DNA from 3 places in the Rothia sp. HMSC061C12 genome. Region 1 is predicted to be linked to each of the others. Evidence: predicted binding sites of a transcription regulator. Region 1 holds the regulator's gene; each other region holds the start of a gene.
The links. Region 1 encodes LexA, which represses DNA repair genes until DNA is damaged. Its sites were predicted from a motif close to TCGAACANNTGTTCGA; they were not measured.
Positions count from the first base shown of each region.

Region 1 (10,394 bases):
AGGTGACCGCATCTGAATCCGAGCAGCCCTCTACCTCTGAGGCTCGCTAGGAGCGTATGAGCGTGACGGAGAGCATCAACGCGCCCAAAAACGCCCCGGGAACCGCACCCGCAACCGACGGCCCCCGATTCACCGGGCAGGAGCTTGAGACCCTGCCCGGTGCAAAGGGTGCCCTGACCCTGCTGGATGAGGCGGTTGCCGCCACCGGCGGTCAGAATCGTGCCGGTCAGCGCACCATGGTGGCGCATGTGGCGCAGGCTCTTGAACTGCAGCGTCACCTGCTGGTCCAGGCGGGTACCGGTACCGGTAAGTCCCTGGGCTACCTGGTGCCTGCCCTGGCGCGGGTGGGGGAGTCGGACCAGCCGATTGTCGTTGCGACGGCGACTCTTGCCCTGCAGGCGCAGATCGTGAACCGCGATATTCCGCGTCTTCTACAAGCGCTGGAGCCGCGCCCGGAATCGCAGGCGCAGGTGGCTCTGCTCAAGGGCCGCAATAACTACCTCTGCCTGCACAAGCTGGAGGGCGGCTACCCGGAAGACGAACCGGATGCTCTCTTTGACATGCCTTCTTCGACCTCCCGCGTGGGTGAGGAAGTGGTGCGCCTGCGCGAGTGGGCCGACCGCACGGAGACCGGCGACCGTGACGAGCTGAAGCCCGGCGTCTCTGACCGCGCCTGGGCTCAGGTATCGGTCAGTGCCGCCGAGTGTCTGGGCCGCCGCTGCCCGCTGGTGGAAGAGTGCTTTAGCGAGATGGCGCGTGGCCGTGCCGCTGAGGCTGACATTGTCATCACGAACCACGCCCTGCTGGCGATTAACGCTTTCGAGGGCATGAAGGTTCTGCCCGAACATGAGACGGTCATTATTGATGAGGCTCATGAGCTGGTGGACCGCGTGACCGGTGCCGTGTCTGGTTCTTTGACGGTTGCGATGGTTCGCCGTGCGGCGCGTAGCGTGAAGAAGCATTCAAAGGCTGATTCCGGCGCACTGGAAATGGCTGCCGGCACCCTGGAGACCGCGTTCGAGGGTCTTGCCGAGGGCCTGTTGAAGGGCCTGGACGGTCGCCTTTTGACCGCTATTTCTGCGGTCAACGATGCCGCCCGCACCGCCCTGTCCGATACCAAACCGGACGGTCAGGACGTTGATGCCGGCCTGCAGATGGCGCGCTCGCGTGTCTCTGAGGTACACGATATGAGTAGCCGCATTCTGGAGGCTTCGGGCGAGCAGGACGTGCTGTGGATTTCTCGTCAGGGTGGTTGGGAGAACGGCCGCTATGTGGCTGCTTCCGATACCGACCCGGCGACCCTGAACATCGCTCCGTTGAGCGTCGGTTTGCAGCTACGTGACGGTCTGTTCGCTGACCGCACCGTGATTCTGACGAGTGCGACCCTGACGGTGGGTGACTCTTTTGACGTTGCCGCCGGTGCCCTGGGACTGCAGGGCGAGGGCGCGCCGCGCTGGACGAGCATCGACGTGGGTTCGCCTTTCGACTACCGCAAGCAGGGCATCATGTACGTTGCCGGGGATTTGAAGCCTCCGGGATTCGGTGTGCACGAGGGCCAGCTGGAGCGTCTGCGTGAGCTGTGCGAGGCGTCGGAGGGCGGTGCCCTGGGCCTGTTCTCCTCGAAGCGCGCCGCCGAGCGTGCCGCCGAATACATGCGTGAGCACAGCGACCTGAACATTCTTCTGCAGGGTGAGTCTTCGCTCAAGGCCCTGGTGGAGGAGTTCAGCGAGGACGTTGACTCATGCCTGTTCGGAACGATGAGCCTGTGGCAGGGCGTGGACGTTCCCGGTGACTCTTGCCGCTTGGTGGTGATGGACCGCATTCCGTTCCCGCGCCCGGATGACCCGATTGCGCAGGCTCGTACAGAGGCGGTGAACCGTCACCGCGGTAACGGCTTTATGGCGGTTTCTGCTCACCACGCGGCGATTCGTATGGCGCAGGGCGCGGGTCGCCTGATCCGTTCGGTGTCTGACCGCGGTGTGGTGGCTGTGCTGGATTCTCGCGTGGCGACTAAACGCTACGGCGGTTTCTTGATGAAGGCTATGCCGCCGATGTGGTCAACGCAAAATAAGGCTGCGGTGACCGGCGCGTTGGCTCGTCTTTCGGCGAGTATTGAGCGTTAGCTCGGGTGGATTCCATTCCTGGCTGCGCCGCGCTCTGATTTAGGAATATCCGCTGTGGAAATAGCCGCTTTGAAAATACTCGCTGTAGAAATATAGAAATCACCCCGGTGATACGTGAACGTTCACGTATCACCGGGGTGATTTCTATATAGAGCTAAAAGCCTCGCGGCTATGTCTTTTAGAGGCTGTGTTGTTTATAGCAACGTTGTTTAAAGCAGCTTCTACGAGAAGCTGTGACTGTTTAGAGCCCGCGTTTTCTAGAGACTTGTGGTCTTCTAGAGACTGCGCAGCACGGAGACGACCTTACCCATGACGGTTGCGCGGTCGCCCATAATCGGCTCGTAGTTGGAGTTGCGCGGCATGAGCCAGGTATGGCCGTCGACCTGACGGAACACCTTCACGGTTGCTTCATCGTCGAGCAGCGCAGCAACAATATCGCCGTTGTCTGCGGTGTGTTGCTCGCGGACAACCACCCAGTCGCCGTCGCAGATTGCGGCATCGATCATGGAATCGCCCTTGACCTTGAGCATGAACAGCTTGCCGCTACCGACCAACTGGCGGGGCAGGGCGAGCACATCCTCCACGGACTGCTCGGCGGTAATGGGGCCGCCCGCTGCAATTCGTCCAACCAGGGGAACGGGTACGAGGTCTTCGTCGCCGACTTCGAAGTTCGGCAGCTCGGGCAGGGACGAGGAGGAGCTACCGTGCATGCCGACGCCGTTCTCATCCAGCACCTCAATGGCGCGGGGGAGCTTGGGGTCGCGGCGAATGTAGCCCATGGTCTCGAGACGACCGAGCTGGTGGGTGACCGAGGACAGGGACGCAAGACCCACCATGTCACCAATCTGGCGCATGGACGGCGGGTAACCCTTCTGTTCAATCTCGGTGCGGATCGCGTCAAGAATCTTCTGCTGGCGCGCGGTCAGCGCCGGACGGGGTGCTGTTGCCATTTCTTTTCCTTCGGTCTGTACTCCGGCCTTTGTATTTCCGGTCGGGGCACGGATGGGTGCTTCACACGTTTTCTGGTGGTGTCCTAAAAATTTTTTGGTTCTGCCGAAATGGGTCTTATCTCGTCAGGGGGTGGAGGAATTCTATCCGTGCCGAAGCGATACCGGAGCGATACACAGGCAACGAGTATGCGCCTCCGCCCTACATAGCAATACTCAGCCAGCAGCACCTGCGGTCGATACAGAACCAAGCTGTAACGAATACAGAAACCTGCTGTGAGTAGGACTCATCAGGAGCGTGTGGAACGTCTCTTGACACCAGTGTAGAACACTACACCGAAAAACTCAAACAAATATTCTAGATTTTTTCTTCGAAACTCGAAGAAATTTTTAGTACATCTCTGCTAGACTTTAGAACAAGAGTTCGTATATACTCTTGAATCTCTCCTGAAATTCAGGATTTACGGGTGGATGTTCGAAAAATATTCGAAGATTCGACCCTGAGTATTCCGGGAGAGGAGAGTGAATGAGTGTTCGAATGTATTCGAATCCTCTGCCTCTCTCTTCGAATAATCTACCTCGGATGCTCTAGCGAGCATCTGGCGAAGAGAGAGCGCAGGGGATGGGGTGCTGGGGCGACCCAGCGCAGCCCGGTGCACCCGACGCTCTGACCTAACTAGAGAATAGCTACCCAATAGTTATCGCCTAACAATCACCACTCCATAGTTATCACTCAACTAGGACCTCCGAGCGGGTATCGCTCGGCATTGCTAGACCCGCGGGGCAACCCCGGGGCGAGCTGAGAGAAAGGAACCACAATGACTACTGCAACACCTATTGCTTCTCAAGGCACTTCTGCACACCTTCCGGCAGGTTTGGTGGTACTTCACCCCGCCCGCACCGCGTCCGTCCGCACCGTGTCTGCCCGCACCGTGCAGGGGCGTTCTCGTGTGCTTGCGTCTCCGCAGTCTGTTCGCTCTTCTCGTGCGGCTCATGCACCCCGCCCCGCGCAGGTGGCCCAGCCCGTTCCCGCTGCTTCTACCCCTGCTGTTTCTACTCAGGCACCTGCTCCGGTTCGCCCTGTAGCTTCTGAGGCGCAGGCTGCTTCTGATGTGCAGGCGCCTAGCGTGAAGAGTGCTCTTCTGGCTAAGGGTGGTGAGCTTCTGCGCTCTGTTCCCGGTTCTATTCGTCGTCTTGGCACTCCGCGCGGTTTCCTGAAGGGCCTACCTCTGCTGACCCTGGCGGCGCTGATTGTGCTCGGTGCTATTAGCTTCTTTGGTCCGGCGGCTTCTGCTTCTGTGGAGAACGCTTCGATGACTCGAACCGTCGTTGTGGTCAAGCACGGCGAGACCCTGTGGGATATTGCTCAGGCGGTGGATCCGCAGGGTGACACCCGTGATACTGTGGTTCGTATTATGGAGTTGAACTCGTTGACCAGCACCTCTGTTGATGCCGGTCAGCGTCTGGAAATTCCTCAGCCTCAGCGCTAAGCATGGGCCCGTGTGTGGTTGGCTTCTGCATGAAGTTGATGTCTTGACTCCGAATCCTCTATCTATCAAGCTAGAGCGCTTGAGCCGAATTCTTGAGCCTATGAACTAGGAGCGCACCGATGCCTGTTCCCGTTGAACCCACACCCGTCGAAACTGAATCTGTACAGGAAACTGAATCTGTACAGGGCGCTCAGACCGCCCGTCCTGTGGTTGCCGTTTTGGGGGAACCCGGAACTCGTGGCGCCCTGGTGAAGCTTCTTCAGGATGCGAGGGCGGACGTTATCGTGACCGCTGTGCCCGATCAGCTGCGTGAGGCTGACGGTATGGTGGTTACCGGCGGTGCGAGCTCTCTTGAGGCGTATGAAGATCTGAAAGCTAAGGACGCTGAGCGCGTGATTGGTCGCCGTGTTGCTGGCGGTCGTCCGGTGCTGGTTGCCGGTGCGGCACTGAGCTGCCTCTTCGATTCGGTTACGGTGGAGCATCCGCAGATGGGGCAGGTTCAGGTGCAGTGTATGGGGGAGTGGCCCGGTGAGAGCGTGGAGCTTTCTACCCGCGACTTGGTGCCCGGTGTTTCTGCCCTGCGTTCTTCCTCCGATAGTGCGCTGCTCAAGGATCTTGAGGGCGAGGCTCACTTCAAATCTGAGCACGGCGTTTTTGAGTGGGCTTTTGACCAGAGCATTGAATATATTGCCCCTCCGGCAGTGACTTGGACTGTCACCGAGCCCGCCTATATCGCGGCGGTTGAGAACGGTCCGCTGACGGCGGTGCAGTTCTGTCCGGTAGGTTCTGGCGAGCTGGGGGCGGAGTTTATGCGCCGCTGGGTTGCGTCCCTGGCGGTGACCGGTCGCCTGTCTTCTGGTGACTCCGCTACTGCTGTGGGAGGTAACTAATGTCTGCACCCGTTCTTGAACTTCTGCCCGCTGTTGATATTTCTGAAGGCTACGCGGTGCGCCCGGTGGGCGGCACCCTGTCCGGTGGTGAACAGCGCCTCGACCCTGTTGAGGCGGCTCTGACCTGGGTGAAGTCTGGTGCTCGCTGGATTCACCTGGTTGACCTTGATTTGGCGTTCGGCCGCGGCACGAATACTGAGGTTCTGGCTGAGGTGGTTGCCGCCGTCCGTGCCGAGAATGCCCGCGGCTCCGCTCCGGTTCGTATTCAGGTCAGCGGCGGTGTGCGTAATGCTGAGAGTCTGGAGCGCGCCCTGAGCCTGAACCCGGATCGCGTGAACGTGACCAGCGCGGCTCTGGCGGATTCTTCCTGGCTTGAAGGTACTCTGGCTCGTTATGCCGAATCTGATCTTCTGGCTCTTGGCCTCGATGCCCGCTATAACCCTGAGTGGGGCTGGGTGACGGTGGCTCGCGGTACCGACTGGTCGGGCCCTGACCTGGCGGAGGCGCTGGCGTGGCTGGAGAGTGCGGGTGTGCGCCGCTATATCGTCACGGATGTGAGTAAGGACGGTTCTCTGGCGGGTCCCGGTGCGGAGCTGCTGGATGAGGTGCTGGCTCAGACTGCCTGCCGGGTGGTGGCGTCCGGTGGTGTGGCGTCGCTGGCTGATCTTGAGAAGCTGCGTTCCATGGTGCCTTATGGTTTGGAGGGCGTGGTGCTGGGTAAGGCGCTGTATGTGGGTAACTTTAGTTTTGAGCAGGCTCTTGAGGCCGCTGGCTCTCGCTAAAGATACCGCTCCGCTTTAGCCCGCGTCGATTTCTTATCCGCACAGGCTTTATACGTGACGAAGCCCCGTCTTCCTCAGTACGAGGGAGGCGGGGCTTCGTGATGACATAAACCAGGGGCGGCTTCGTAGACCAGCTGGTTTAGCGTGCGTCCTGATTTAGTACACCAGTTGGCTTAGTACACCGGGCCGGTGAGCTTTTCGCCGGGGCCCTTGCCGGGTTCGTCCGGGAAGGGGGATGCTTCGCGGAAGGCGAGCTGCAGGGTGCGCAGCCCGTCGCGCAGGGGTGCTGCGTGCTGGGATCCGATTTCGGGTGCTGCGGCGGTGACGAGGCCTGCCAGTGCGGTGATGAGCTTGCGTGCTTCGTCGAGGTCCTTGAGGTCGTCGGCGTTTTCGTCTGCTGCCAGGCCGCACTTGACGGCTGCGGCGCTCATCATGTGGATGGCTGCGGAGCTGATGATTTCGATGGCGGGTACGTCTGCGATGTCGCGCAGCTGTTCGTTGACGGCTTCGACCTGCTCTTCGGTGAGTTCGGTGTGGCCGTGTACGGGGGTTTCTTCTTCCGCAGTGAAGCGGAAGTTCGTGTTTTCAGTGCTCATAGTCTTAGAATCTCATATTTCGTTTGTTTCGGTAAATGCGTCCTTAAGAGTGGGTGCTTCTGTGGACTTTCTGGGGGAGTCTCCGCAATTTTTATGGTGTTTTGCGTCTAATTCCTTGCGTCTGTCGGGGATTCTGCGGTATGGTTGTAGGCAGTTTGCAAGTGGAGCATGCCTCCCACCCGGTTGACCGCCGCAGGCGTTTGTTTGCGAGTTTTGAGGTGAACGGGTTTGTCCGCCGATTTCGGCGCACGCTGGTTTGTGCCTCCGCTTGTGTAACTGCGGGGGCTTTTTAGCGCCCGCAACGGATAGTATTCACGGGGAAACCCACAGAGCACAGGAGCTAGTCATTAGCGAACCACGCATTAACGATCGTATCCGCGTTCCCGAGGTCCGTCTTGTCGGTCCCGGTGGCGAGCAGGTAGGCGTTGTCCCTCTGAAGGACGCTCTGCGTCTGGCTGAGGACGCCGAACTCGACCTGGTCGAGGTTGCCCCGAACGCGAAGCCGCCCGTGTGCAAGCTCATGGATTACGGTAAGTACAAGTACGAAGCCGCGATCAAGGCTCGTGAATCCCGCAAGAAGCAGGCTAATGCCGTTCTGAAGGAGATCCGTTTCCGCCTGAAGATTGATACCCACGACTACGAAACCAAGGTTGGACACGCTCGTCGTTTCCTTTCCGGTGGTGACAAGGTCAAGGCAATGATTCAGTTCCGTGGTCGTGAGCAGCAGCGCCCCGAGATGGGTGTGCGTCTGCTGGAGCGTCTGGCGGCTGAGCTGGCTGAGGTGAGCACCGTTGAGTCTCGCCCCCGTCAGGATGGCCGCAACATGGTGATGGTTCTGGCTCCGCTTCGCGGTAAGGCAGAGGCTCGCCGTGAGCAGGGCGCCGGCGGTCGCAAGGGTCGCGAGCGTATTGACACGACCAAGGCGAAGCCCGTAACTAATTCTCTGGCAGACGCTATGCCTGCCGAGTTGAAGGCGCAGGCTTCCGCCGAGTAGGGAACCGGGTCGTCACTTTAGGATGGGCACGCGCCTCCACCGTTGGGTGGGTGTTGCGGGTTCACCCGGTGCCGGTTCCGAGGCACCTCGTTAGGGGTGCCTCACCTTTGGTCCTTGGGGCTGATGCGTGTATCGCTCAACCCCACTAAGCTACCCCGCCGTTGTGGCGGGGGATGAATGTAAGGAGAACGGCAGCTATGCCGAAGCAGAAGACCCACTCTGGTGCTAAGAAGCGCTTCAAGCTCACCGGTAGCGGCAAGGTTAAGCGCCAGCAGGCGAACCGCCGCCACTACCTGGAGCACAAGTCCTCTCGTCTGACCCGTCGTCTGGCTTCTGACCAGATCGTTACCGGCGGCCAGGCAAAGGTTGTCAAGAAGATGCTGGGTAAGTAAGCAACGCTTACTCTCTGCACCTGGCGCACCGATAGTGGTGCGCACTGATTAAAGACTCGCTCCTGTTCAGCGTGATATGTGAGCTGTTCAGGACATAAGACGAAGGAGACACACGTGGCACGTGTGAAGCGCGCGGTTAACGCGCACAAGAAGCGCCGTACTATTCTCGATCGTGCATCCGGCTACCGCGGTCAGCGTTCTCGCCTGTACCGTAAGGCTAAGGAGCAGGTCACTCACTCGCTGGTTTACAGCTACGACCACCGTCGTAAGAAGAAGGGTGACTTCCGTCGCCTGTGGATCCAGCGTATCAACGCTGCTTCCCGCGCACAGGGCCTGACCTACAACCGCTTCATCCAGGGCCTGAAGGCTGCTGGTGTTGAGGTTGACCGCCGTATGCTGGCTGAGCTGGCTGTTAACGAGCCCGCTGCCTTCAACGCACTGGTTGAGATTGCTAAGAACAACCTGCCCGAGGACACCTCGGCTCCGAAGGCTTAATTAGCCTAGGTTGTGTGCGTCTGCCCTGAAGATCTAGGTTCGGGGTGGGATGCTCAAGCGTCGTGAGCGGCCGTCTGCACTTTTGAGTGTGGGCGGCCGCTTTCTGCGTATCGGCGGCTTTTTGCGTATCTAGGGGTTGTGCTTGTGACTGTTGTGCTTCTGACTGTTCTGCGTTCTTTGGGTGCGTCTTTGCCTGTACCCTTTAAGAGTGAACTTTTTTGAACGTATTAGTACCCCCGTTGTGATGTCCAATCCGCAGGCTGATCGTGTGCGCGATATTGCGAAGCTGCGTACCCGTGCGGCGCGCACGAAGAAGGGCCAGTTCCTGGTGGAAGGCCCGCAGGCTGTGCGTGAGGCGTTGAAGGCGCACCTGAAGAGCCCCATCCTGGACGCCGTGTATGTCACGGAGGCGGCGTTTGACCGTCATGAGGATATCGCTGATCTGCTGGAGCAGGTCTACGGTACTCCCACCCCGGAGGAGGGCCGCCGCGTTTTCATGCGTGTGGTGACCGATGAGGTGCTGGAGGCGATGGCTGATTCGGTGAGCCCGCAGGGTATTATTGCGGTTTCCTTTATGGTGGATGCGTCGTTCTCGCGGCTGTGGGGTGAGGGCGCGTTGAACCCGAAGCTGATTGCTGTGCTGTCTCGTGTGCAGGATCCGGGTAATGCGGGCACGATTCTTCGTGTTGCTGATGCGGCCGGTGCTGACTTGGTGATTACGACTAAGGGTTCGGTGGATTTGTATAACCCGAAGACGGTGCGTTCTACCGCGGGTTCGCTGTTCCATGTGCCGATTATTCAGGGCGTGCAGCTGGAGGATTTCGCGGAGGATGTGAAGTCTCAGGGTACTGCTGTGCTGGCTGCTGACGGTTATGGTGCGGTGAATCTGCAGGAGCTGAGTGAGTACACGGCGGCTCGTCGTGCCGGTGTGGAGGCGAGTGCCCCGTCCGGTGTGAAGGGTAATTTTGATCTTTCTAAGCCGACCATGTGGCTTTTCGGGAATGAAGCGCAGGGCCTGAACGCTGAAGAGAAGGCAGCGGCGACCATGCGCGTGGCTGTTCCTGTCTATGGTTCGGCTGAGTCTTTGAATGTGGGTACGGCTGCTGCTGTGTGCCTGTATGCTTCGGCGATGGCTCAGCGCGGCGTTTCTCGCTAGGCTTTGGGCGGTTCGTGGCTGTGGTGCAGCGGCGGGCCGCCTTCGCCTCATATTTTTAGAGTTTTGGTTTAGGGCTGTAGAAAGGGAAATCATGTCTGCTCCTTCTGGTCATTCGGGTTCGGGCGCGATTATTGCCGCGCTGGGCGCGAACCTGGGTATTGCGGTGCTGAAGTTTTTGGCTTTTGCGCTGACTCGTTCTTCGTCGATGCTGGCGGAGGCTATTCACTCGGTGGCTGACTCCGGTAATCAGCTTCTGTTGCTGCTGGGCGGTCGTGCTTCGCAGAAGCAGGCTGATGAGGAGCACCCGTTTGGTTATGGCCGTAACCGCTATATTTACGCGTTTATTGTTTCGATTATTATCTTTGCCCTGGGTGGCTTGTTCGCTCTGTATGAGGGTTATGAGAAGCTGCATGACCCGCACGGTATTACTGAGTGGCAGTGGGTTCCGGTGGCTGTTCTGGTGGGTTCGATTCTGCTGGAGGGTAATTCGTTCCGCGTGGCGGTGAAGGAGTCGCGTGATCTGAAGGGC
Region 1 covers NZ_KV821834.1:48,733-59,126, forward strand. Annotated here, with positions in the region: gene hflX (GTPase HflX) at 1-50, shown strand, start outside; gene HMPREF3055_RS00555 (ATP-dependent DNA helicase) at 57-2,123, shown strand; gene lexA (transcriptional repressor LexA) at 2,399-3,073, opposite strand; gene HMPREF3055_RS09055 (LysM peptidoglycan-binding domain-containing protein) at 3,889-4,560, shown strand; gene HMPREF3055_RS00570 (type 1 glutamine amidotransferase family protein) at 4,680-5,450, shown strand; gene HMPREF3055_RS00575 (HisA/HisF-related TIM barrel protein) at 5,450-6,232, shown strand; gene HMPREF3055_RS00580 (DUF1844 domain-containing protein) at 6,406-6,828, opposite strand; gene infC (translation initiation factor IF-3) at 7,097-7,822, shown strand; gene rpmI (50S ribosomal protein L35) at 8,020-8,214, shown strand; gene rplT (50S ribosomal protein L20) at 8,329-8,709, shown strand; gene HMPREF3055_RS00600 (TrmH family RNA methyltransferase) at 8,954-9,865, shown strand; gene HMPREF3055_RS00605 (cation diffusion facilitator family transporter) at 9,957-10,394, shown strand, end outside.

Region 2 (10,394 bases), on a different contig from region 1:
CACGAGCAATGACGCCGCCCCCGAGGCTGGGGGAGCCTCCGCCGGAATCCGCCGCGTACCCTGCCCCGAAGGCACCCGCATCCACCGTGGCCAGCAGTGCCCGCGTTGCACCGCCCGTGACGAATTTACCGCCCTGCACAGCGCGCACCTGTACCCCGGAACGCTCACCGAATCCATGCGCGCCTACGCCATGCTGGAGCATCGCCTCTACATCGCGACCTTCCCCGACGGCACGCACAAGGTCGGCACCAGCTCCCTACATTCGACCCCGCGCCGCCTGGATGAGCAGGCGGTCGCCACCGCCACCTACATTGCGCTCGCACCCGACGGCCTTGCCATTCGCCGCGCCGAGGACGCCGTGACCGCCCTCGCGAAGATTCCGCAGGTCAAGCAGATGGCGAGCAAGTACCGCGCCTGGACGAACCCGCTGCCCGGCGCGCAGCTTCGCACCGCCCATCAGGAGGCGGTCGCCCGCGCCCGCGAAGCGCTCGCCGAACTGGCGCGCACCGACTCGGAGGTGCCGCTCACCGCCCTGGATGAGCCGTGGATTCCGTCGCTTGCCATGAACCGCCCGTATGCGGTGTTGCGTGCGCAATCGCCCGAACCTCTGGCACCCTGCGATTCTGGTCTGGAGAGTGGGGCGGCTGGCTTCTTTTGTACGGGTGCGGCGGGTCAGTTTTTGAGCGCCCACACCGGCGATGCTGACGCGGCGTTCCTGGTGAATACTGCCGCGTGGCGGAATGTACTCGTGGAGCCTGCGCAGGAGTTCACGCGGGTGAGGGTGCAGGGTTCGCTGTTCTAATACCGCCGTCTGCCGCCCCGTCCGGCATGAGCGAACGAGCCGGGCGGACCATTCAGCCGCTGGCGTGCGTGTACTAAAATGGTAAGCATGTCCAAACCCCTCATTCGTCTTCTCGGCCAGGGCGTACGCGCCGCGACTAAGCTTCGCGGCGGCGGCTCCGCCTTCCCCGGCCTTGTCATGGAAAAATTGCACCCCGACTTCGTCGCTGAAGAGCTCGCGAAGCTGCCCTACGGCGTGGTTGTTGTCTCCGGCACGAACGGTAAGACCACCACCACGAAGATGGCTGTGCAGCTGCTTGAAGCTCAGGGTCTGAAGGTTTTCACTAACCGCACCGGTTCGAACTTTGTGCGCGGTGTCGCTGCGGCACTGCTGGGCGAGATGACCCTCGGCGGCAAGCTTGATGCTGATATTGCTGTGCTTGAGCTGGACGAGGCGCACGCCGTGCACTTCGTGAAGGCAGTCAAGCCCGATTACGCTCTGCTGCTGAACGTTCTGCGTGACCAGCTGGACCGCTTCGGTGAGATTGACACGACCCGCCGTATGCTGGCGACTGTCGCCTCCGCAACGACCGGCACCGTGGTGCTCAACCGTGAGGACCCGCGCATCCGCTCCCTCGCTGAGAACGTGCAGCCTGGCGTGACCGTCAAGTACTACGGCCTGGATGAGTCCCTGCGTTCGTACTTCCCCTCGGACGATGAGATGCGCGGCGGCACCGTCGCGAAGGCAACCCTGCCCGACGCAGACGTCACCCTGACCGCTTTCTCCGGCACCTCCGCTACGTTCGACCTGGCGGGTGTGGAGCGAGTCGGCGAGATTAACCTCTACGGCATTTACAACATCTTCAACGCGGCTGGCGCTATGGCGCTGACCCGCGCCGTCATGGGCGAGAAGCTCAACGAAGATAAGCTCATCGCGGAGCTGGCGAAGATTACCCCCGCCTTCGGCCGTGGTGAGACTCTGAACGTGAACGGCCGCCCGCTGCAGCTGCTGCTGGTGAAGAACCCGAGTGGTTTCCGCCTGTCCCTGGCGAGCGCAAACGCTGACGACTACGCCACCATGATTACGATTAACGACCAGTACGCTGACGGCCGTGACGTGTCCTGGCTGTGGGATGTCGACTTCGATAGCTTGCAGAAGACCGGCGTGCAGATGGTTTCGGGCGTGCGTGCCTGGGATATGGCGCTGCGCCTGGAGCATGACGGCGTGAAGGTCGATGAGGTCAACGAGAACCTCGCCGATGCGCTCAAGCAGTTCATTGCTTCCAGCGGTACTGCGCCCATGCGTATTTTCTGCACCTACACCGCAATGCTGGCTCTGCGTGAAGAGCTCGCAAAGATTACTGACGTTGAGAGGGTCTCCTAATGACGGCAACTCACACTTTTGAGGGCACCCCCGCCTCCGGCCCGAATAACGGTAAGACTCTGCGCATCCTGCAGCTGTACCCGCTCGACATGAACATTTACGGCGACTGGGGCAACACTCTGGCGTTGGCTCGTCGCGCGCAGGCACACGGCTTTGACGTGCAGATTCTGGACCACAACCCCGGTCAGCCCTTCCCCGAGGACGTCGACATTATTCTGGGCGGCGGCGGCCAGGACTCCGGTCAGTCCGTGATTCAGGATGACCTGCACGCGAACGGTGACACCCTGCGCTCGCTGGCTGAGGACGGCGTGCCCATGCTCGTCATTTGTGGCCTGTACCAGCTGTTCGGCAAGGAATTCCGCACCCGTGAGGGTGAGGTGCTGAAGGGTATCGGTATTTTTGATGCGCACACGGTCGGCGGCGATGACCGCCTGATTGGCAACATTGTTGAGGAGTCTGCGGAGTTCGGCACCGTCATCGGTTTCGAGAACCACTCGGGCCTGACCTACCTGGGTTCCGGTTGCACCCCGCTGGCTACCGTCACCAAGGGTGAGGGCAACAACGTGACCGATGCGCATGAGGGTGCGCGCGTGCACAACGTGATTGGCACCTACCTGCACGGTTCACTGCTGCCGAAGAACCCGAAGATTTCGGACTACCTGATTGAGCAGGCGGCAAAGCGTAAGTTTGGCGAGTTCACGCCGAACACGATTGACGACTCGCTGGTGGAGAAGGCGCGCGCTTCGGCTGCGTCTCGCCCCCGCTAGCATCCTATTCCGGGCGGTGGCGTGCACTTTTTGAGGTGGTGTGCGCCTCCGCTACGGTATAGTTGATTGAGTTATAGTACAGTGCGCGGGGCGTTTCGCCGTGTCCGTGCAGAGGTTTTGACTAAGGGAGATACGAATGTCGGGTCACTCTAAATGGGCGACTACTAAGCACAAGAAGGCCGCTATCGACGCTAAGCGCGCGAAGGCTTTCGCGAAGTTCATTAAGGCAATTGAAGTTGCAGCACGTATGGGCGGCGCTGATATTGCTGGTAACCCCGCTCTTGACCTTGCTGTGTCGAAGGCGAAGAAGAACTCCGTTCCTAACGACAACATTGACCGCGCAATCAAGCGTGGCGCTGGCCTGACCGGTGAGACCATTGACTACACCGAAATCATGTACGAGGCACGCGGCCCGCAGGGTACTGCTCTGTACATTGAGTGTCTGACCGATAACCGTAACCGTGCAGCTTCTGAGGTTCGCCTGGCTGTGACCCGTAACGGCGGCACCATGGCTGACCAGGGTTCGGTTGCGTTCCTGTTCGAGCGTAAGGGCGTTGCTGAGGTCACCAAGACTGACGGTCTGACCGAGGATGACGTTCTGATGGCTGTCCTGGATGCAGGCGCTGAAGAGGTTCTGGACGAGGGCGACGTGTTCACCGTTGTTTCCGCAGCAACCGACCTGCCCGAGATCCGTAAGGCTCTGGACGAGGCTGGTCTGCAGTACAACAACGATGACCCGGTCTTCCGCCCGACCATGCAGGTTGACCTGGACGCTGACGGCGCTAAGAAGTTCCTGAAGCTGGCAGACGCTATTGAAGAGCTCGACGACGTTCAGAACGTCTACTCGAACGCTAACGTCTCTGACGAGGTTATGGCAGAGCTGGAAGCTGAGTAATCACTCGGATTCTGATATCTGATGCTTGAAGAAGCCGCTCCTTTAACCGAGCCGCCGTAGGGTGGCTGGTTGGGGGAGTGGCTTCTTAGCGTCTTGGGCTATTTTGGGGATGCGCTGGGTACTTTTCGCGGGACGCGCGGTGACCGTGCGTGCGGTGACTGTGCTCGTTATGACCGTTCTCGTGGCACGCCCCGGTACCGGGTGCTAGGATTCTGAAGGGCTAGAATCTAGAGATTCTATAGGGAGTTTGTCGAAAGGGGAGATGATGGCCGCCGCTCAACCTGCCGCACGCGATAGCATGCGCGAGAACCGTACCGCCGCCGCTGTGGAACGTGTGCCGGGTGCGACCCGCATCATGGGTGTTGACCCGGGTCTGACCCGCTGCGGCTTCTCCATGCTCGATATGACCGCCGACCGTAAGGCGCACTTCGTGAACGTGGGTGTTGCCGGCACAATCCCGGCGGAGTCCCTGGACCAGCGTATTCTCTGGATTTTCAACGCCGCCTCCCACTGGCTCGACACCTACAAGCCGGATGCCCTGGCGATTGAGCGTATCTTCGCTCAGGAGCAGGTGAACACGGTGATTGGTACGGCGCACGCTTCGGGCGCGGTGATTTCTGCTGCGGCGATGCGCGGCGTGCCGGTGTTCTTCCATACCCCCTCGGAGGTGAAGGCGGCGGTGACCGGTAGCGGCCGCGCGGACAAGGCGTCGGTGGGCCGCATGGTGACCCGCATTTTGGGGCTGGATTCCATGCCGAAGCCCGCCGATGCTGCCGATGCTCTGGCGATTGCGATCTGTCACGGCTGGCGTGGCGGCGGCATTGGTTCGGGTATCAACATGGCGGCCCAGACGCAGACTCACCAGGGTTCACGCCCGGCGCAGGCGCGCCGTGGCGGGTCGTTGACTCCGGCGCAGCGTGCCTGGATGGAGGCGGAGGCGCGTGCTCGCCGCTAGAGATGCCGCCGCTAGAGGTGCCTTCGTGGGCCTGTGTGCCGTTTCCTGCTGGCTCGTATGTATTCGCTAAGAAGTTCGAATATATGCTTGATTTCAGAAGAAATATTCTAATATACTTGTAGTGTCTCCCCGTTGAACTGGGGGAGTGCGTTCTGTGGGTGCCGGAGTGTCCGGTGCCCTCACACTGCCGCGAGCCTGATTCGGGGCGCGGTGTTGAAAGGTGGAGAGAAATGATTGCATCCCTGACCGGTCGTGTGGCTCAGGTGGGCCTTGATCATGTGGTGATTAACGTGAACGGTTTCGGCATGCTCGTGTACGCTACCGCGCGTACTCTCTCCAAGCTGCGCACCGGTGAGGAAGCTACCGTGCTGACCACCATGATTGTGCGTGAAGAGTCGATGACTCTGTACGGTTTTTCGGAGCCTGCCGAGCGTGAAGTGTTCGATATGATGCTTTCGGTTTCCGGTATTGGTCCGCGTATTGCTCTGGCGGTGTTGAGTGTTCACACTGCCGCTGAGGTGGAGCGCGCCGTGGCGACCGGTGACGATAAGGCGTTCACGAAGGTTCCCGGTATTGGCCCGAAGGGTGCCCGCCGTATTGTGCTGGAGCTTGCCGGCAAGCTGATTCTCAGCGATGGCCAGACTGATGAGTTGCCGCTGAGCCAGGGCATTGTCTGGAAGCCGCAGGTGCTTGACGCTCTCACCTCTCTGGGCTGGAGCGAGAAGGACGCTTCCGCCGCTATTGACGCTTACGTGCAGCACAACCCTGCCGCAGAGACTGAGCCGGTGGGTGTGGCTCTGCGTGGTGTGCTCGCCTCCTTGGGTACTCAGAACACGGTGGGCCGCCACTAGACGGCGCGCCCTATTCGACGTATCCCACTCAAACTTTTGTGAAAGAAGAATTCTATGAGCCAGAATCCCTATGAGCCGCAGCCCGCGGCGTCCCTGGTTTCCGGCGGGTATTTTCCCGGTCAGGTGCCCGGCACTCAGGCGTCTTCAGCTCCCGCCCAGCGCCTGGTGGCGATGGAAGAAGAGCCTGAAGAGAAGATGATTGAGGCGGCACTGCGCCCTAAGTCCCTGGATGACTTTGTGGGTCAGCGCCGTGTGCGTCAGCAGCTGTCCCTGGTGCTGGAGGCTTCGAAGATGCGTGGCCGTAGCGCCGACCATGTGCTGCTGTCGGGCCCTCCCGGTCTGGGTAAGACCACTCTCGCGATGATTATTGCGGCAGAGATGGAGGCGCCGCTGCGCATTACCTCCGGCCCGGCGATTCAGCATTCGGGTGATTTGGCGGCGATTCTGTCTTCGCTGACTCCCGGTGAGGTTTTGTTCCTGGATGAGATTCACCGTATGAGCCGCCCTGCTGAGGAAATGCTCTACATGGCGATGGAAGATTTCCGTGTGGACATTGTGGTCGGTAAGGGTGCGGGTGCGACTTCCATTCCGCTGGAGCTACCGCAGTTCACTCTGGTGGGTGCGACGACCCGTGCGGGTCTGCTGCCCGGTCCTCTGCGTGACCGTTTTGGTTTTACCGGTCACTTGGAGTTCTACTCGGTGGAGGAGCTTGAGCTGGTGCTGCGCCGTAGCGCGGGTCTGATGGATATGCAGATTACCTCCGAGGGTTTCACGGAGATTGCCGGTCGTTCCCGTGGCACGCCGCGTATTGCGAACCGCCTGCTGCGTCGTGTGCGTGACTGGGCGCTGGTGAACGGCGTGGACCGCATTAACGCGACCGATGCCGCAACCGCGTTGGACATGTACGAGGTGGATTCGCGCGGCCTGGACCGTCTGGACCGTGCCGTGCTGGAGGCGCTGATTCACAAGTTTGGAGGCGGCCCGGTGGGTCTGTCCACCCTCGCCATTGCGGTGGGTGAAGAGACGGAGACCGTGGAGACGGTTGCCGAACCGTACCTGGTGCGTGAGGGCCTGATCGGTCGTACCCCGCGCGGTCGTGTGGCTCTGCCCGCGGCGTGGGAGCACCTCGGCTTGGAGGCCCCGGAGATGCAGCTCTAGACCCGCATCAGCTGATAACACAGCAGTAGCCCGTGGGAGGTATCAGTCTCCCGCGGGCTTCTCTGTAGCTTCTTCTGGGAACAGAAAATTACGCCGAGAGAGTCCAAAACTCAGGTTAACCTCACAAAAATGCTGGTTCGGAGCGCTAAAGCTCAAGCTCTCGCGTAGGATGGATACGTACTGTATCTACGATTCCACACCTTCTGGTACGCTCAACCCTCGCGGTGAGCGGCACGGGTGCGGATGTGAAAGTGAGACCATGGATTTTAACCTCCTGATTATGATTGCCATGATGGCGCTGCTGGCTTGGATGATGTTCTCCGCCCAGAAGCGTCAGCGTAAGCAGATGGAGGAACTGCGCGCAATGCAGCAGTCTCTCGTCCCCGGCACCCAGGTGATGACCGGTTCGGGTATCTACGGCACCGTCGTCAGCACCGACCTCGATAACAACAAGCTGCAGCTTCAGATTGCGGACGGTGTTGTTATCACCCTGGCAGTGAACGCGATTATGGCTGTCGTCGAGGAGGAAGCCCCCGCAGCGCCCCTGACCGAGGACGTGTACGAGGCTACCGCATCCGATACCTCTTCTGATACTGCTAAGTAATTCAGAGCGTATGAGCCCGGCGCCCAGTGAGCGGCGTCGGGTTTTCGCGTTACGGAATCTGTAGAACACTCAATACTATTCATACGAAGAAGGAACATTATGGCTAAGCGTTCACCGCTTGCAGCCGCGCGAGGGGCGCTCCTCTCGATGGTCCTGCTCATGGTTGTTATGGCTGCCGGTATTTTCGGCACCACCTACGCGGGAGGTTCTTGGGCACCGAAGCTCGCCCTGGACCTTTCGGGTGGTACTCAGATGATTCTTTCTCCGAAGGTTAACGGCTCTTCGGATGAGAACGTCTCCCAGGAGCAGTTGAACCAGGCGGTTGAGATTATTCGTCAGCGCGTTGATGGTGCTGGCGTTTCGGAGGCGGAGGTTACGACCTCTTTCGGTTCGGGTAATAATGTGGTTGTTTCGGTTCCCGGAACGATTAGCGCTGAGACTCGTCAGCTGATTCAGGCGTCTGCAAATATGACGTTCCGCCCGGTTCTTGTAGCTGGTGCCGGTACTGCGGTGGCTGAGGATGCCCGCACTGCGGACGATAAGCTGCCCAAGCCCTCCGCGGAGCCGACTGATGGTTCGGACCGTAACTGGATTACTGCGGACCTGTACAAGCAGTACGAGGCGAAGGACTGCACCGCGGCACGTAATGAGGACGCCGATAGTGCGGACCCGACTAAGCCGATGGTGGCGTGTTCCACTGACGGTCAGGAGAAGTACATTCTGGGTCCTGTGGAGCTGAGCGGTAGCGATATTTCTACCGCAAGCCACTCGCAGGAGACGACCGGTCAGGGCGTGACTACGGGCCGTTGGGCTGTGAACATTCAGTTCAACGATGAGGCTCGTGAGAAGTTCCAGAACATTACTTCTCGCCTGAACGCGATTCGTGCACAGAACGCAAATGATCCGCGTGCCCGCTTCGCGATTCTGCTGGACGGCAAGGTGCTGTCTTCCCCGGTGTCGCAGGCTGTGATTTCTGACGGTAAGCCGCAGATTACCGGTAACTTCACCGAGCAGGAGGCGAAGGCTCTCGCCGATCAGCTCAAGTACGGTGCCCTGCCGATTAGCTTCACAATCCAGTCGGAGCAGCAGATTTCTGCGACCCTGGGTTCGGAGCAGCTGCGTGTGGGTCTGCTGACCGGCCTGATTGGTCTGCTGCTGGTGTTCGTGTACTCGCTGTTCCAGTACCGTCTGTTGGGCTTTGTCACGATGATGTCGCTGGTTGTGGCTGGCATCATCTCGTATGAGGCGATTGTGCTGCTGGGTTGGGCGTTGAACTACCGCCTGTCCCTGGCTGGTGTGGCGGGTCTGATTGTGGCGATTGGTGCTACGGCTGACTCGTTCATCGTCTACTTCGAGCGTATCCGTGATGAAATCCGTGCGGGCCGCACGATCCCGTCGGCGGTGAACCACGGTTGGCAGCGTGCATCCCGCACTATCCTGGCGTCGAAGGCTGTGAACCTGCTGGCTGCTGTGGTGCTGTACGTGGTGTCGGTCGGTTCGGTGAAGGGCTTCGCGTTCACCCTTGGTTTGACTGCGATTGCTGACCTTGTGGTCGTGTACCTGTTCACCCACCCGATGCTGACTCTGCTGGCGAATACCCGCTACTTCGGTGAGGGTCACCGCCACTCGGGCTTGTCGCCTGAGTCGCTGGGCGCTACGCCGCTGTACCGTGGTGCCGGTCGCCTCCGCACCCCGGAGGAGAAGCAGCTGAGCATTGCTGAGCGTCGCCGTGCAGAGCGTGCCGCCGCTGAGTCTGACGAGTCTGCTTCTGATGAGAAGAAGGAGAGCTAAGCATGGCTACCGATGTGAAACCTAATGCTTTTGCCCGCTTCGGTAATGACCTGCATTCGGGCGCCCGCTCGTACCCCTTCGTGGGTAAGCGCCGCCTGTGGCTGCTGCTTGCGGCTGTGCTGATGGCGGTTTCGGTTCTGATTCCGGCTGTTGGTGGCGGCTTCAACCTGGGTATTGATTTCCGTGGCGGTTCGGAGTTCGTGGTCTCGAAGACCGCGCACGTTGATACTGCTACGGGTGAGCGCATTATTCACGAGAAGGCGAAGGACGCTTCGGATGTTCGCGTGACCAATATTGCGCCGGGTACGATTCGTGCCCAGATGAGCAAGCTCAGCGATGATGAGACTCTGCAGGTAAAGGCGGCTCTGCAGGAGGCGTACGGCGTCTCTGAGAATGACGTGACCTCCTCGTTTGTGGGCCCGACCTGGGGTGCGGATGTGACCCGTCAGGCCTTCTGGGGTCTGGTCGCGTTTGTGGTGCTTGCGCTGATTGGTATGGCGTTCTACTTCCGCACCTGGAAGATGTCGCTGGCGTCTATTGCGGGCCTGTTCTTCACCGTGGTGGTGACGGTTGGCCTGTACGCCGCGTTCGGCTTCGAGATCACTCCGAGTGCAATTATTGGTTTCTTGACGATTCTGAGCTACTCGCTGTACGACTCGGTGGTGGTGTTCGATAAGATCCGCGAGAACACCGAGGATGTGCTGGAACGCCGCGACACGACCTTTGCCGAGCAGATTAACCTGGCGGTGAACCAGACCCTGGTCCGTTCGATTAACACGGCTATTGTGGGTGTTCTGCCGGTGGGCGCGATTCTGTTCATTGGTGCGTTCATCCTGGGTGCGGGTACTTTGCAGGACCTGTCCCTGTCGCTGTTCGTGGGTATTCTGGTGGGCATGTTCGGCACGCTGTTCGTGTCTGCGCCGCTGTATGCTTCGCTGCGTTTGGGTGAGCCTCAGATTCGTGAGCACACCGCGAAGGTGGAGAGCGGCAACTTCAAGGACGCTGAGGATGCTGACGAGGCTGAGGGCGACTCTTCGGAGGAGCCCGCCGAGGCTGAGAAGGCTGCGAAGCCCAGCAAGGCAGCTAAGCCCGCGAAGTCTGAGGAGTCTGCTGACAAGGCGACCGAGGACGAGAAGGCAGCCGAGAAGCCCGCTAAGAAGCCGGCACGTGCAACCATTGAGATTCACCGCGTGAACCTGAACGGTTAGC
Region 2 covers NZ_KV821867.1:374,797-385,190, reverse strand. Annotated here, with positions in the region: gene HMPREF3055_RS06035 (hypothetical protein) at 1-802, shown strand, start outside; gene HMPREF3055_RS06030 (Mur ligase family protein) at 881-2,164, shown strand; gene HMPREF3055_RS06025 (type 1 glutamine amidotransferase) at 2,164-2,931, shown strand; gene HMPREF3055_RS06020 (YebC/PmpR family DNA-binding transcriptional regulator) at 3,068-3,826, shown strand; gene ruvC (crossover junction endodeoxyribonuclease RuvC) at 4,125-4,781, shown strand; gene ruvA (Holliday junction branch migration protein RuvA) at 5,012-5,632, shown strand; gene ruvB (Holliday junction branch migration DNA helicase RuvB) at 5,804-6,790, shown strand; gene yajC (preprotein translocase subunit YajC) at 7,050-7,394, shown strand; gene secD (protein translocase subunit SecD) at 7,494-9,185, shown strand; gene secF (protein translocase subunit SecF) at 9,188-10,393, shown strand.
Region 2: a site for LexA is predicted at 4,857-4,872, ahead of ruvA (Holliday junction branch migration protein RuvA). Genes of this name have one in related genera too.

Region 3 (10,394 bases), on a different contig from region 1:
AACAGGCTTCGGCAGAACCTGGCAGCTCCGCGGAAGATTCGGCAGACCCGGCGGGGGAAGCAGGGGAGAAGGACCCCGAACCCGCCGCGCCCGTGCGCATCACCCTGGCGCATGCTACGGAGGCGGTGGACCGCGCCGCGATCCGTTACGACCGTTCGGGCGATCAGCATTATGACGTGGTGAGTGCGTTCATTAAGTCCATGCGCGGCTCTGACGCGGACGCCGCGGTGCACTACTTGGCGCGCATGTTGGAGGGTGGCGAGGATCCGCGTTTTGTGGCGCGTCGCATCATGATTTTGGCGAGTGAGGATATTGGTCTGGCTGATCCGCAGGCGTTGCAGGTGGCGACGGCTGCGGCGCAGTCGGTGGCGCTGGTGGGCATGCCGGAGGCGCGTATTATCCTCTCGCAGGCGGTGATTTATTGTGCGCTCGCACCGAAGTCGAACGCGGCGTATAACGCGATTAACCGCGCGATTGCGGATGTGCGTGCGGGTGCTTCGGGTCAGGTTCCGGTGCATTTGCGTGATGGTCATTATGCGGGGGCTAAGCAGTTTGGTCACGGCGTGGGGTATGTGTATGCGCATGATGAGCCGGGGCATGTGGCGGCGCAGCAGTACCTGCCGGATACTCTGCGCGGCACGGTCTACTACGAGCCGACGCAGCACGGTTTTGAGCGTACGTTGACGGAGCGTCGTGAGCGTATTCGCCGTATTTTGGATGCGGCTCCGGTGCAGGATACGACCCGTTAGCTCACGCGGCTCCGATCGAGCCGCCTACTACTTTGGCTGCTGACCGCCGGTGACCGCCGGGGGAGTGGCACGCCCCGGCGGGCAAGCCAGCCGCGCGAGCTAGCCACATGAACCGGCCGTGCCAGATAGTGAGCAAACAGAAAGCGGTGCGTAGTACCTCGGTAGTACTGCGCACCGCGTCAGAGTTTTGAGTTGTGATAGACGTCTTGACCGTCGGCCTTCCCGGAAGGGCGGACGCCAAGCTTGTTATGGTTTCTAGTCTAGGCGATATGGGGGTCTGATTCAAGCTATTCCCATAAAGACACAGGTTAAAAATAACGAAATGATTACAATCCAACATCTCGGCGCCGCAATTTTTCGGGGAAGTCGCACCTAAATAGCTCTGACGGGCATAAATAATTCCTGTGGGGTCGTGTGAGTAACCATCAAAAACCCACACGCATAGTGATTTGAACCAAAGATTTCCCAAAAGGCTGGTAAAGCCCGGGTGCATCCGGTAAGCTTGACGGGTCTGGCAATTACTATGCCCGCATTTGTGCGAGCGTCAGTAATGTAGCTGCGGGGTACTCTGCCCCGAGCTCTCCGCCCCACCGCCGTACAGCAACGACCGAACCGGTCGCGTACGGATCCCGGCGGGGTCAACCGAGGAGGCCAGTATTCAACAGACCGAGGCCCCGCCCGTGAGGGTGCAGGAGCCTCACATATGAAAGGTAGATTGTGGCTAAGCACAACCGCACCCGCCGTACCGTGCGTCAGTCCCGTGCCCTGGGCATTGCACTGACCCCGAAGGCAGAAAAGTACCTCGAGCGTCGTCCTTACGGCCCCGGCCAGCACGGCCGTGCCCGCAAGAAGGCTGACTCCAACTACGCTACCCAGCTGAAGGAAAAGCAGCGTCTGCGCGCTCAGTACAACATCCGCGAGGCACAGATGCGCCGCGCATACCTCGAGGCAAAGCGTACCGAGGGCCAGACCGGTAAGAACATGGTCGAGCTGCTCGAGACCCGCCTCGACGCTCTGGTTCTGCGTGCAGGCTTCGCCCGCACCATTGCACAGGCACGTCAGATGGTTGTTCACCGTCACATCATGGTTGACGGCGTTCGCGTGGACCGCCCCTCGTTCCACGTCAAGCCCGGCCAGCTGATCCACGTTCACCCCAAGGCTGAGAAGACCACCCCCTTCCAGGCTGCGGCTGCAGGTGAGAACCAGGCAGTTCTGCCCGAGGTTCCCGCATACCTGAACGTTGAGATCGAGAAGCTGCACGCAAAGCTTGAGCGCAAGCCCAAGCGCGAAGAGATCCCCGTGATCTGCGACGAGCAGCTGGTCGTTGAGTACTACTCGCGTCTGGCATAATCTCGATTTTTCGAGAAGCAACCCGTCCTGCACCGTTCGGTGGGGGCGGGTTGTTCCCGTTTAACGCGTGGGTTTTTGGGGCTTATACACTACAGGGCTGTGGCGCTGCTGAACCTGTGAATCTTCCGTCGCTGGGAGTTTCATGAGAGTTTAGGGGGCGCTTGAAGGATTTTTCGACTAAAATAGGGGATTGAGCTGTGTATATAGTCCTGAACTGTATGCACGATCCGGCTGCGCGCCACGGTGGCGTCCAGCCTTGTACGACTATTGATAAGCATCATGCATTGAGCGGAATGGGGTTATAGATGACCGGCGGAGATATTGCGGGCCTGATTGCAGCAGGAGTTTTTGCGATTCTGGTGGCTCTGCTTGCGCTACCCATTATTCGCCTGACCAAGGTGTTTGATGAGCTTATCGTGACGATTCGTTCGCTGAACCAGAGCACCGGCCCTCTCATTGAAGAGGTGACCCGTACTGTGGTGACCACCAATGAGCAGCTGGAGAAGGTTGACGACATCACTTCGAATGTTTCGGATGCGTCCGCGAACGTTTCTGCGCTGTCCTCGCTGGTGACCTCGACTGTGGGTCAGCCGCTGATTAAGGTTGCGTCCTTCTCGTACGGTGTGCGTCAGGCGTTCCGCGGCGGCAAGACTGGCGATGCACACGGCAACACCCACACTGGCGGTCAGTACGGTTCGGCACAGTCCTCTTACTCTGCAGGCGGTGAGAACTAATGGGTCTGCTTCGTTCAGCTCTTCTGCTTGGCGCCGGCGCGGCGGTTGGTTACTTCGCTTCCAGGCGTGCCGCCTCCGAACCTGCTCAGCGTACCCCCGGCAGCGCCCTGCTCATGCGTGAGCATGGTGAGCTTGCCCTCAACCCGGAGTCTCAGATGGGAAAGTTCTTCGATTCGCCGATTGGCAAGCCCCTGCAGCCGTATGCGTTGCGTGCTGTTGAGTTCGCCGCCCGCGTGCGTGAAGGCATGCAGGAGAAGGAGATGGAGCTCAACGCTAAGGTGGAGCGCCAGAAGCAGGATCTGCGTCCTGGCTCCCTGGATACGTGGGACCGCCAGATGAGCTCGGCTGAGATTGAATCCACGAACCGCCGCCTGGCTGAGCGTGAACTCATTGAGGTGGAGGCTGAGATTGCCTCCTTGGAAGAGGCTCAGAAGCGAGCGCGTGAGCAGCGTATTGCGCGTGACCGTCAGCTCGGCGACGGCTTCTTCAACTAGGTTTTTAAAGGTGGTGCTTTTGTCCGTTAACCACGGTACGAGACTGGCTCGATTAGCCATTTTGCTCTCGGACAGGCACCATAGGTCAGTAGACTAATTTAGAATTTCGCACAGATTACTCTAAGGAACGAGATGCTCTCACAGGAGATTTCTAAGCGCTGGATCGATTTCTTCGCTTCCCGCGGCCATACTGTGGTGCCTTCGGCATCGCTGATTTCGAACGAGCCCGGCGCTATGTTCACCATCGCCGGTATGGTGCCGTTCATTCCCTACTTCCTGGGCCGTGAGACCCCTCCGTTCTCCCGCGCGACCAGCGTGCAGAAGTGCATCCGCACCCTGGATATTGAAGAGGTCGGTAAGACTGCGCGTCACGGTACCTTCTTCCAGATGGCTGGTAACTTCTCGTTCGGTGATTACTTCAAGGAGAAGGCGATTCCTTTCGCTTACGAGCTGCTGACCTCTTCTGTTGAGGAGGGCGGCTACGGTCTGGACCCCGAGCGTCTGTGGGTCACCATTTATGAGGGTGACGATGAGGCGTTCGAGATTTGGACTAAGACCGTTGGTTTCCCCGCTGAGCGTATTCAGCGTATGGGCATGAAGGAAAACTACTGGTCCACCGGTCAGCCCGGCCCCGCAGGCCCCGACTCGGAGATCTTCTACGACCGTGGCCCCGCCTACGGTAAGGAAGGCGGCCCGGCGGCTGACGACGACCGTTACATTGAGATTTGGAACCTCGTGTTCATGCAGTACCAGCGTGGCGAGGGCATCGGCAAGGATGACTTCGAGATTCTGGGTGAGCTGCCGAAGAAGAACATCGATACCGGTCTGGGCGTTGAGCGTCTTGCCATGCTGCTGCAGGGTGTTGAGAACTTCTACGAGACTGACCAGGTCCGCCCCGTTCTGGATGCTGCTTCTGAGCTGTCCGGTAAGAAGTACCACGGCTCTGAGTCTGCTGAGGACGAGGGCTACGAGGATGACGTGCGTATGCGCGTGGTGGCTGACCACATCCGTTCCTCGCTGATGCTGATTGCTGATGGCGTGACCCCCTCCAACGAGGGTCGCGGCTACATTCTGCGCCGTCTGATGCGCCGCGCTATCCGTGCGATGCGTCTGCTGGGCGTTACTGAGCCCTGCCTGCCCGTGCTGTTCCCGGCTTCGCGTGATGCGATGAAGGGTGCGTTCCCGTACGTTGCTGACGACTTCGAGCGTATTTCCCGTATTGCGTACGCTGAGGAGAAGGCGTTCCTGCACACCATTGAGACCGGTACTGAGCGTCTGGAAGAGGCTGTTGCGGCAGCTAAGAAGGACGGCTCCAACGCTGTTTCTGGTGCTGAGGCGTTTGCTCTGCACGACACCTACGGCTTCCCGATTGACCTGACCCTGGAGATGGCTGCTGAGGCTGGCGTGAAGGTGGATGAGAAGTCCTTCCGCGAGCTGATGGCTGAGCAGCGTCACCGTGCGCAGGCTGACGCTAAGGCGAAGAAGGGTGCATTCGCTGACCTGTCCGAGCTACGTAAGCTCGTGGACGAGCGTGGCTCCATCTTCACCGGTTACACCGAGCTGCGTACTGAGACTAAGCTGCGCGCAATCCTGGTGGATGGCGTGTCTGTTCCCGCCGCTAAGGCTGGCGACAAGATTGAGGTTGTCCTGGATGAGACTCCGTTCTACGCGGAGGCTGGTGGCCAGGCAGCTGACACCGGTGTTATTACCGGCAACGGCTTCATCATTGACGTTCAGGACGTTCAGCAGCCCGTGAAGGGTCTGAGCGTTCACCGCGCTATCGTGCGTGAGGGCGAGGTTCACGTCGGTGCCGATGTTGTGGCACAGGTTGATGTTCAGCGCCGCCGCGACGGTGAGAAGGCACACTCCGGTACCCACATCATTCACGCTGCCCTGCACCAGGTGCTCGGCAACGAGGCTACTCAGCGTGGCTCCTTCAACAAGGAAGGCTACCTGCGTTTCGACTTCGCGTGGGGCGAGGGCCTGTCCGAGTCCGCTAAGCGTGAGGTTGAAGAGGTTGCTAACCTCGCGATCCGCGATAACCACGAGGTGATTACCCGCGAGATGCCGCTGGCTGAGGCTAAGGCTCTGGGCGCTATGAGCCTCTTCGGCGAGAAGTACGGCGACGTGGTTCGTGTTGTTGAAATCGGCGGCGAGTTCTCTCGCGAGCTGTGCGGTGGTACCCACGTCGGTTCGTCCGCTGAGATTGGTTCGCTGACCCTGCTGACTGAGAGCTCTGTTGGCTCCGGTAACCGCCGTGTTGAGGCTCTGGTGGGTCTGGATTCCTTCAACCACCTGGCTGCTGAGCGTACCCTGGTGAACCAGCTGACCGGCCTGATGAAGGTTCAGTCCTCCGCTGATCTGCCGGAGAAGATTAACCAGACTCTGGCTAAGCTGAAGGCTGCTGAGAAGGAACTGGCTCAGCTGCGCCGCGAGAAGCTGCAGGCTGAGGCTGGCAAGCTGCTGGAGAACGCACAGACCATCGGTTCTGTTCGCGTTCTGGCGCATGACGCTGGCGAGCTGGACGCTAACGGCGTTCGTGAGCTGGCTCTGGATCTGCGTTCGCGCTTCGGCTCCGAGGCTGCGGTTGTTGCTGTGGTGGGTGTGGCTAATGGTCGCCCCGTCATCCTGGTGGCAACTAACGAGGGTGCTCGTGAGGCTGGCGTGAAGGCTGGTGCTCTGGTCCGCGTCGCTGCCGGTGTTCTCGGCGGCGGTGGCGGCGGTAAGGACGACGTCGCTCAGGGTGGTGGCCAGGATGCATCCAAGATTGGTGCTGCTCTGGACGCTGTCCGCGACGCTATCGCACAGGCTCAGGCCTAAATATGGCAGAATTCCAGCGCGGAGTGCGGATGGGTGTCGATGTGGGTAACGCCCGCGTCGGCACCGCCCTCAGCGACCCCGACGGTATCCTCGCCACCCCGCTCAAGACGCTGCGCCGCGACGCGAAGAAGAACTCTGACCGCCGTGTTTTGCGCAAGCTGATTGAGGTGAACGAGGTAGTGGAGGTGTTCGTCGGGCTTCCGAAGACCATGCGTGGTGGGGATTCTCCCTCCACGGAAATGGCTCGGGAGTACGCTCAGGCTCTGCGCTCCGAGCTGGATGCCGAAGAGAAAACACACATTAACATTTGGCTGGTGGATGAGCGACTCACCACCGTGAGCGCTCACCGTGCACTGCACGAGGCTGGGGTTTCCAGCCGAGATTTCAAGACTATGGTTGACCAGGTGGCGGCTGTGAACATTTTGCAGTACAGCCTGGATGCCCTCAAGGCGGGGCAGTCCGTAGCCGGGTACAAGGTGAGCGATCCGGCCCACGAAGAAAACCGACCGTCCGAGTCAGAAGGGACCGCGGTTGGTGCCGTCAACGAAACGGAGAACCTTCAGTGACCGAACAGAATAAACATCCCGAAGAGAGCGGGCTCGACCTCTTTAGGCCGACAGCCGAGGATGAACGTAAGGGCATCACCGGCATCACGATGGAACAGGAAATCGTGTCGGTGGCTACGTTGCGTGCGCGTAAGCGCCGCCGCCGCGCCATCATGCTGAGCGCTATTTCCTTGTTTGTGGTGGCTCTGGTCATCATTTCGGGTGCCCTGATTACTCGCTACGACCCGTTCAAGACTCGTGACTACTCGGGTGGCGGCAATGGTACGACCGTGACCTTCACGATTCGTTCTGGCCAGTCCACCGCGCAGGTGGCGCAGGAGCTTGAGGCGGCGGGCGTTATTGCTGATGCTGATAAGTTCGTTGAGGTGTACACCAAGGAGAGCAAGGGCAAGTACCTGCAGCCTGGCACCTACGAACTGCAGCAGCACATGAGCAGCTCGAGCGCGATTACGACCATTATCGAGGCGAACAGCAACGTACTGTACCTGGCGATTCCGCAGGGTAAGCGCGTGAGCGAGACCATCGATTTGATTGTTTCTGGCTCCGATGGTGCGTTCACCCGCAAGCAGGTTGAGGACGCGGTCAGCAACTACACCCAGTACGGTGTGCCGAGCAACTTCCCCTCGATTGAGGGTTGGCTGCACCCGGGCGAGTACCGCTTCCCGAAGGACACCGACATCAAGAAGGTCATTCAGACCATGGTTGATAAGACCAAGGCTGACCTGAAGGAAGCCGGCGTGAGCGGCGACCAGAAGACCTTTGAGGTGCTGACCATCGCCTCCATCGTGGAGCTTGAGGCTCAGCCGAAGGACTACGTGGCGGTTGCAGGCATCATTGAGAACCGCCTGAACAACCCCGATGGTGAGACCTCGGGTCTGATTCAGTCGGATGCGACCGTGACTTACGGTCTGGGTGTCCGCTCGTACCACCTGACTGAAGAGCAGAAGGCCGATAAGAGCAATAAGTACAACACTTATGCGAATAAGGGTCTTCCGAAGGGTCCGATTGGTTCCCCGCAGCTGGCTTCGATTAAGGCTGCTGCGGCTCCTGAGAAGAACCCGTACTACTACTGGGTGACTGTGGACCTGGATTCCGGTGAGACTAAGTACTCCCGCACTTACGCTGAGCACCAGCGTTATGTTGAAGAGTACAACCAGTGGTGTTCTAAGCACCCGAACCGTTGTAGCTAATCGGTTTAGCCGGTAGCTACGAGCCGGTAGCTTTGGGCTGAAGGTTCCTTGCTGAGGCGGGTACCGCCTCCACGAGAGTGGGGGAGGTGCCCGCCTTTGCTGTACCCGAATGCTGGGTGCTCGGTTGTTGGGCTATACCCGAATATTGGTTTGTCCCTTAAAATGGGTAGAGTGCGCCTATGAACTTGGGTTCGTGGTGTGCATGTCCGCAAGCCCCGAGCGTTGAGTGTTGAGAGCGTTCCCCAGCGTTGAGAGCGAGAGAGTATCTATCGATGAAGACTGAACCGTACCGCGAAGCCCCGTATCTTCGCCGCGCCTACGTGCTGGGGCACCCTATTGCGCATTCGCTGTCGCCTGCGCTGCATCGTGCCGCGTATGACTTTTTGGGTGAGCAGAATTTGGGTTATGATCGCCGCGATACTCTGCCCGATGATTTGCCGGAGATTATGCACGGGGTGCGCCACCCGAAGGGTACGGAGGACGCCCCGTATATTGCGGGTCTGTCGGTGACGATGCCGTTGAAGACCGCGGTCATTCAGTATTGCGATGAGCTGAGTGAGACTGCCCGAGTGACCGGTGCGGTGAACACGGTGTATCCGCGCGGTGAGAAGGTGCTGGGCGATAACACGGATGTGATTGGCATTGTGAACGCGCTGCGCCACGCCGGTTTGGAGCCGCAGCCGCTCAAGGATTCTGCCGCGATTGTGGGCGGGGGAGCGACCGCTATTTCCGCCCTGACCGCACTGCATCAGCTGGGGTATTCCCGTGTGAGCGTGTACGCCCGTTCGTTGCATAAGCTCGGTAGCGTGCAGGAGGCGGCGGACCGCCTGGGTGTTCAGCTGGAGCAGGTTTCCCTGGCTGAGCTGCCGCAGAATCTTGTGGAGCGCGGCCATCACCCGGTGGTGTCTACTCTTCCTGCCCATGCGGCGGATGAGTGGGCGAGCCAGCTGAGCGGGTTGAAGGGCGCCTCCGCGACGCACCGGCCAGTACTGCTCGATGTTGCGTATAACCCGTGGCCTTCGGTGCTGGCGAGCGCTTGGGAGGCTAACGGCGGCACGGTGGTTTCTGGACTGGAGATGTTGCTGTATCAGGCGGTGGAGCAGGTTCTGCTGTTTACCGGCCGTGAACTGCAGCCCGCCGAACTGCTGGGTCTAATCAATGCGATGTGCGCGGCGGTTGATCTTGCGCCTCGTGCTTCCGTTTCGTGAAAAAAGCGTGCTTTCACTCGCTCAGTAAACGGGCATTTTATACACTATTTATACACGTGAAGAATTATTATTCCTTCCTCCTGCGCTGCGGTGCGGGTGCGATGAAAAGAGGTTAACCTATGGCCCTGCGTTGGCTCACTGCCGGAGAATCCCACGGCGAGGCGCTCGTCGGCATTATTGAGGGCGTACCCGCCGGTGTGGAACTCACTAGCGACATGGTGCGTGACGCCCTGGCTCGTCGCCGCCTCGGCTACGGCCGCGGTGCCCGCATGAAGTTCGAGGAGGACCGCGTGCGCATCCTGGGTGGTGTGCGTCACGGCCTGACTCAGGGCGGCCCGGTCGCGATTGAGATTGCGAACACCGAGTGGCCCAAGTGGACTGACGTGATGAGCTCCGACCCGGTGGATTCGAAGCTGATTGAGGGTCGTGCGCGTAATGCTGCGCTGACCCGTCCGCGCCCCGGTCACGCCGATTTTGCGGGTATGCAGAAGTACAACTTCTCTGAGGCTCGCCCGGTGCTGGAGCGCGCCTCCGCGCGTGAGACTGCGACCCGCGTGGCTCTTGGCGTGGTTGCCGCCCAGATTTTGAAGGCTCTGGGTGTTGAGCTGGTTTCTCACACCGTGGCTGTGGGTGGCGTGCACGCTCCCGAGGGCGCCCCGGTGCCTTCACCCCGCAACGTTGACCAGCTGGACGCTGACCCGCTGCGCTGCTTCGACAAGGCAACCTCCGACGCTATGGTTCAGCGCGTGGACGAAGCGCACAAGGACGGCGAGACTCTCGGCGGCGTGGTTGAGGTGCTCGCGTACGGTATGCCTCCCGGACTGGGTTCGTACGTGCACTGGGACCGCCGCCTGGACGCGCGCCTTGCCGCAGCGTTGATGGGTATTCAGGCTATTAAGGGCGTTGAGGTTGGCGACGGTTTCGCGACCGCTGACCGCCCGGGCACTGCCGCTCACGACGAGATTTCCATTGGTGAGCACGGCGTTACCCGCGATACCAACCGTGCAGGTGGTATTGAGGGCGGCATGAGCATTGGCGACCTGCTGCGTGTGCGCGCGGCAATGAAGCCCATTGCGACCGTGCCGAAGGCTCTGAAGACCATTGACACTTCCACCGGTGAAGAGGCTCGCGCCCACCACCAGCGTTCGGACGTGTGTGCTGTTCCCGCCGCCGGCGTGGTGGCGGAGGCTATGGTCGCCCTGGTGCTCGCTGAGGCTGCACTGGAGAAGTTTGGCGGCGACTCGATTGGTGAGACTCGCCGCAACATGGATTCCTACCTGGAC
Region 3 covers NZ_KV821867.1:339,182-349,575, reverse strand. Annotated here, with positions in the region: gene HMPREF3055_RS05900 (replication-associated recombination protein A) at 1-749, shown strand, start outside; gene rpsD (30S ribosomal protein S4) at 1,467-2,099, shown strand; gene HMPREF3055_RS05890 (DUF948 domain-containing protein) at 2,405-2,833, shown strand; gene HMPREF3055_RS05885 (hypothetical protein) at 2,833-3,327, shown strand; gene alaS (alanine--tRNA ligase) at 3,460-6,147, shown strand; gene ruvX (Holliday junction resolvase RuvX) at 6,150-6,713, shown strand; gene mltG (endolytic transglycosylase MltG) at 6,710-7,903, shown strand; gene HMPREF3055_RS05865 (shikimate dehydrogenase) at 8,176-9,111, shown strand; gene aroC (chorismate synthase) at 9,231-10,394, shown strand, end outside.
Region 3: a site for LexA is predicted at 8,042-8,057, ahead of HMPREF3055_RS05865 (shikimate dehydrogenase). Genes of this name have one in related genera too.